DNA from 2 places in the Vreelandella sp. GE22 genome. Region 1 is predicted to be linked to the other one. Evidence: predicted binding sites of a transcription regulator. Region 1 holds the regulator's gene; the other holds the start of a gene.
The links. The regulator FNR, encoded in region 1, switches genes on or off when oxygen is low (the NO sensors DNR and NnrR bind a similar motif). The targets are predictions, from matches to a motif close to TTGATNTANATCAA.

Region 1 (3,183 bases):
GGCCGCGCGCCACGTGGATACCGCGCGCCCGGTGCAGCAGCTTCACTGGGGCGGTGGCACGCCTACCTTTTTGACGCTCTCGCAGATGGGCGACCTGATCGACCGGATGGATGCCCGCTTCGGGCTCTCGAGTGACCCGGCGCGGGATTACGCCATCGAAATCGACCCGCGCGAGGCGGACGTCCTCACCCTGCGCCATCTTCAATCGCTTGGGTTCAATCGGCTGAGTCTGGGCGTGCAGGATCTGGACATCGAGGTCCAGAAAGCGATTAACCGCGTCCAGCCCCGCAGGCTCACCGAAACCCTGATGGACGAGGCGCACCGATTGGGCTTTAGCTCGCTCAACGTGGACCTGATCTATGGGCTTCCGCGCCAAACCGAGCAACGCTTCGCCGATACGCTTGCTCAGATCATCGAGCTCAACCCGGCCAGGTTATCGCTTTTCAATTACGCTCACCTGCCCACGCGCTTTGCGCCCCAGCGGCGTATTCTCGAAGCCGACTTGCCCGGCGCCGATGAAAAGCTCGCCATTTTGCGCATGAGTATCGAAATGTTAGGCCAAGCGGGCTATGTGCATATCGGCATGGACCACTTCGCCCGCGCCGATGATAGCCTGACGCTCGCCCAGCAAAACGGCACGCTCCAGCGTAACTTCCAGGGGTACTCAAGCCACGCGCAGTGCGATTTGATCGGTTTGGGGGTGTCGGCGATTTCCCGGGTCGACGACGTCTACGCGCAGAACCCGGTCACCCTGGATGACTACGCAAAGGCGCTGGATCAGGGTAAACTGGCCACCTGTAAAGGCGTGCGCCTGACCCCGGACGACCTCATTCGCCGCGAGGTGATCGAGCGGCTAATGTGCGATATGCACCTGGACCTGGCGGCCATTGGCACCCGTTTCGGGATCGATGCCGAAACGTACTTCGCCCAAGCGCTGGATAACCTGCGCCAGGCCGAACGTGACGGGCTGGTGACGCGCCAGGACCTGGTATTGAACGTTACGCCGATCGGTCGGCTACTGATCCGCCACTTGGCCATGGCCTTCGATACTTACTTGACAGAGCAGTTCGCCGCACGTTATTCAAGAATCTTATAAGATGCTAAGTACCCGGCCATACGAGGAGAAGGTGATGTCCATCACTGCCAGCCAACGCCGCTCGATGCTACAGGCGCCGCGCTGCCAAACCTGCAGCTTGAGTTCGCTCTGTTTACCGCTAGCGCTGCAGCTCGAGGACGTCAGCCAGTTCGACGCCATCATCCGCCGCCGCGCGCCGCTCAAAAAGGGCGAGGCGCTGTTTCATCAAGGCGAGCGCTTCTCCAGCGTCTACGCGGTCCGTTCGGGAAGTCTCAAGCAGGTAACCAGCGAAGGCAATGGCGACGACCAGCTCACTAACTTCTATTTACCAAGCGAGCTGGTCGGCCTCGACGGTATCGATGAGGAATTGTACCCGGGCAGCGCCATTGCGCTCGAAACCACCACGGTATGTGAGATTCCGTTCCAGCACCTGGACAAGCTCTCCGAAGAGCTGCCCGAGCTGCGCGGCCAACTCTATCGCAGCATGAGCAAAGAGCTTCGCGACGACCGCCGGATGATGCGCCTTTTATCGCGCAAGACCGCCGACCAGCGCCTGGCGACGTTTCTCACCACGCTCTCTGATCGTTTCCGCCGCCGCGGCTACTCGCCCTATAGCTTCCGCCTCTCCATGGCGCGGGCCGATATCGGCAACTACCTGGGGTTGGCCGTCGAGACGGTCAGCCGGATTTTAAGCCGGCTTCAGCAGCAGCAGGTGGTCGCCGTTTCCGGACGCGAGGTGAACATTCTCGATATGGCGCGCTTGACCACCCTGGCCGACGAAGAAGTGTCCGCCTAACCCGCCTTTAGCCCACATTGAGCGCCTGAATACGCCCGGCCTTCATTTCCGCCTGTTTGGCTTCCAGGCCCTGGAAGTCGAACAGCGCCTGGTCGGCCAACTGCGAAGGGGCGACGTTGGTCACCGCTTTGAACATGCTTTCGAGCCGGCCCGGGTACTTTTTATCCCACTCGGCAAGCATCGCCTTGACGTTCTGACGCTGCATGTTGGGCTGCGAGCCGCACAGGTTGCAGGGAATAATGGGAAATTCCATTAGCCGCGAGAACTCGGCGATATCCGCCTCCTTGCAGTAGGCCAGCGGGCGAATCACGATATTCCTGCCATCATCGGACAAAAGCTTGGGCGGCATGGCCTTGAGCGTGCCGCCGAAGAACATGTTCAAGAAAAGGGTTTCGAGAATATCTTCCCGGTGGTGACCAAGCGCCACCTTGTTGGCGCCGATCTCTTCGGCAAACCCGTAGAGCGAGCCACGGCGTAGCCGCGAGCAAAGCGCGCAGGTCGTCTTGCCCTCCGGGGTTTTCTCCTTCACCACCGAGTAGGTATCACGCTCGAGAATATGGTACTCGACGTCCAGCTTGTCGAGGTAGCGCGGCAGCACGTGCTCGGGGAAGCCGGGCTGTTTCTGGTCGAGATTCACCGCCACCAGCGAAAAATTGACCGGGGCGTTGCGCTGCAGATTGCGCAGGATCTCGAGCATGGTATAGCTGTCCTTGCCCCCGGAGAGGCACACCATCACCCGGTCGCCCTCTTCGATCATCTGATAATCGAGAATGGCGTTGCCGACCTCGCGGCGAAGTCTTTTCTGCAACTTATTGAATTCGCGCTTTTGTTTCACATCGCTTGGCTCGATTGAGCTTGCCGGAGCCGGGGCCTCGGCCACGACGGGCTCGAAATGATCGGGTTGTTGCATGGTATAAGCACTGCCGGTGATGGGTGGTGAAGGCGTTATTCTATCAAGACTCCCGCTGCCACCCAACAAAGCCTTCGAGCGCCTTCAAACCTCGAGCGCGGCGTCGCGCTTGAGCCGCATATACAAAAGCGCACAGGCGCTGGCCTCGCCCAGAAGCGACGGCCAGGGCAGCGCCAGCCGCGAGTGGCTGAGCGCCTGACTAAAGCTTGCCGCCTGGGGCTCGACCGGCGAGCGCCGGGCCTTGCGCTGATAGAGCCTGGCCACATCGACCTGGGCGTTGGGCAGCTCGAAGCCGAGCCGCGCGTTGAAAAGCCGGTTGATCGGTGCCAGCGCCCTGCCAAGCCCCCACCCCACCACCGGGCGGTTGCCGATAAACTCGGCAAGTGCGGCGATGTTTTCCGC
Region 2 (3,183 bases), 650 kb from region 1:
CGCTGCGTGAGCTCGAAGCCGCGATGAAAGCGGCCGAGCTTTGGCGTATGCCCACCCCCGATGCGAAGGCCTTTGAAAGCCAACAGCCTTTTTGCGTCGATACCATGTCGCTGGCCCAGTGGCTGCGCTTCGTGTTTATTCCAAAGCTCGATACGATGATCGATGCCAAGGCGTCGATGCCTGCCAAGTGCGAGGTTGCCCCGGCGGTCGCCGCTTATTTGCAGCAGGAAAAAACCCGCGCCAGCGACCAGTTGTTGGTGGTTCGAGCCGTCGAGCGTGTGGATAAACTGGTCACCGAGGGCTGACTTCGAAGGTTCGGCACGTAAAAGGCCCGGGCTCGCAAAAGCACCGGGCCTTTTTATGCATACATGTTATATGCACCAAGCGGCAGTTTAGAAACGGTAGCCAATACCGGCCATGACCACCACCGGGTCGATCTCGACGCTGCCCGCGGAACTGCCCGCCACGGTTGCGTCGCTGTCGATATCCAGGTACCAGACCGCGGCGTTCAGCGACCAGTGATCGTCGACCAGCAGGTCGATGCCTGCCTGACCCGCTGCGCCCCAGGTGTTGTCCAGGTCCAGGCTAACGCCGTCGATATCGACCTGCTCGCTGGAGAAGCGGGTGTAGTTGACGCCGGCGCCTACGTAGGGCTGAACCGGTGACTCCGTGCCACCCAGCGGGTAGTACTGAAGCGTCAGCGTCGGTGGCAGGTGCTTGGTCGAGGCGATGTTGTCGCCGTTCAAGCGGATATCATGCTTGAAAGGCAGCGCGGCGAGTAGCTCCACGCCAAACTTGTCGTGAAAGCGATACCCCAGGGTGAAGGCGAAGTCTGACTTGTCTTCGACATCGACCTTGAGATCGCCAAGCGCGGTGTCCAGCGTGCCGTTGCCGCTTTTGGGCGATACTTTGGCGATACCGGCGCGGGTGAAGAAGTCACCCTCGCCATAAGCGAAAGCCTGACCGCTGGCGGCGAAAGTGGCCGCCGCGAGGCCAGCGGTGACGAGAGTAGTAAAAGTGAGACGACCCATGGCGCTGCTCCTTGTGGATAACGTGACGCTCGGCTTTGAGAAAGTAACCTTGAAACCGTTAGCAGAGCGTATCGCGTTGGCGCGGGCGGGTTTTTGACTCAGCGCAAGAGTATTGAAAACGCGCATAAAAAAGGCCACCCGAAGGTGGCCTTGGAGCTATCAGTCAACGTTTAACGGTCGATGTGACGGTATTCACCGGCATCCGCGGTCATGCTGCTCACCACCATGATGGCGATGAACGAGGCAATGAAGCCGGGAATGATCTCGTAAATGCCGGGGCCACCCAAAAATTCGCCGTTAAAGCCCAGGCTGATCCAGAGCATGACGGTGAGCGCCCCGACCACCATGCCGGCAATGGCACCGGCGCCGTTGGTGCGCGACCACATCAGCGAAAGCAAAATCACCGGGCCGAACGCCGCACCGAAACCGGCCCAGGCGTTACTGACGAGCCCCAACACCTGGGATTCCGGATTGGAGGCGATGATGGCGGCCACGGTTCCTACCAGCGCCACGCTTATACGGCCAACGGTGACGGTCTCTTTCTCGCTTGCTTGTTTGCGCAAAAACAGCCGGTAGAAGTCCTCGGTCAGCGATGACGAGGCGACCAGCAGCTGGCTGGAAATGGTACTCATCACCGCCGCCAATAGCGCGGCATACAAAAAGCCGGTAATCAGCGGGTGGAACAAAAGCTCCGAGAGGATGATGAAGATCGTCTCGGGGTTTTCGACGTCCAGGCCATTACGGATCGCAAAGGCGCGGCCGAAAATACCCAATGAAACGGCACCGATCATGGAGACCAGCATCCAGCTCATGCCGATATTGCGCGCGATGGGCACGTCCTTGAGGCTGCGAATCGCCATGAAGCGTACGATGATGTGCGGCTGACCGAAGTAGCCAAGCCCCCAGGTCACCGCCGAAAGCCAACCAATGAAGGTCAGCCCGTCGGTCCAGGAGAGCAAAGTGGGGTCCACCTCGTTCAGCGTTTGCGAGGCCTGGCTGAAGCCGCCGCCGCCTTCGCCGAAAAGTACCACCGCCGGCATGATGATCAGTGCCAGCATCATGATGCAGCCCTGAACGAAGTCGGTCAGGCTGACCGCCAAAAAGCCGCCGACCACGGTATAGACCAGCACCACGCCGAGGGTGATGATGATGCCGGTGCCGTAGTCGCTGAACCCGCCAAGATCGATGACCCCGGCGAAAGCGCTTTCGAAAAGCCGCCCACCCGCGACCAGGCCGGACGCCGTGTACACCGCAAAGAAGATCACGATGACGATGGCCGACACGGTTCTTAGCGACAGTGCGCGGGTGGGAAAGCGGTTGGCCAGAAAGGCCGGAATGGTAATGGCGTTGCCGTAATGCACCGTCTGCTCACGCAGGCGCGGGGCAACCAGCAGCCAGTTGAAAAAGGCCCCCACTAGAAGGCCGATACCGATCCAGGCCGACGCCAGCCCGGACACGAACATGGCCCCGGGCAGGCCCAACAGCAGCCAGCCGCTCATGTCCGAGGCGCCGGCGGAAAGGGCGGCCACCTTGGGGCTCAAGGTTCGCCCGCCCAGTACGTAATCCTCCGAGGTGGAGGTTGAAGTGCGCATGGCATAGACCCCTATGCCGACCATCAGCGCAAAGTACGCGAAAAGACTGATCCAAACGCCAGTATCCATAGAATTTCCCCTGTTGATCCAATCGGAAGGCTCCGACACTGCTCGTTATTGTTAGCAATACGTTGATGTAAGTTGACGTCACCCCCCCCCAAAAAAAAAGAGGGGGGCGAGCGCCAGGGTTTCGAGCCCGTCGTTCGAAGAAGCCGGGTACTTATTCGTCGCCCAGGGCGAGCAGCGAGGCGTTGCCGCCCAGTGCCGCCGTGTTGTTGGTCACGGTTTTTTCCGTCACGAAGCGCTGCAGGTAGTGCGGGCCACCTGCCTTGGGCCCGGTGCCGGAAAAACCCTGCCCGCCAAAGGGCTGTACGCCGACCACGGCGCCAATGATATTACGATTGATGTACACATTGCCCACCCGAATTTTCTTCGCGATGTCCGTGGCGAAGGATTCGTTACGGCTATGCACGCCAAAGGTGAGCCCATAGCCCCGTGCGTTGATCGTCTCGATCACCTTGTCGATGTCCCGGGCCTTGTAGCGCACGATGTGTAGCACC

Region 2: a site for FNR is predicted at 1,125-1,138, ahead of ACWHRL_RS06130 (OmpW/AlkL family protein). Genes of this name have one in related genera too.

What each region holds. Positions count from the first base shown of each region.
Region 1 is NZ_OZ309110.1:651,892-655,074, reverse strand. Features, by position in the region: gene hemN (oxygen-independent coproporphyrinogen III oxidase) at 1-1,096, shown strand, start outside; gene fnr (fumarate/nitrate reduction transcriptional regulator Fnr) at 1,131-1,871, shown strand; gene ttcA (tRNA 2-thiocytidine(32) synthetase TtcA) at 1,879-2,781, opposite strand; gene ACWHRL_RS03140 (DNA polymerase III subunit epsilon) at 2,866-3,183, opposite strand, start outside.
Region 2 is NZ_OZ309110.1:1,297,030-1,300,212, forward strand. Features, by position in the region: gene ACWHRL_RS06125 (YqcC family protein) at 1-305, shown strand, start outside; gene ACWHRL_RS06130 (OmpW/AlkL family protein) at 393-1,031, opposite strand; gene putP (sodium/proline symporter PutP) at 1,202-2,692, opposite strand; gene putA (bifunctional proline dehydrogenase/L-glutamate gamma-semialdehyde dehydrogenase PutA) at 2,844-3,183, opposite strand, start outside.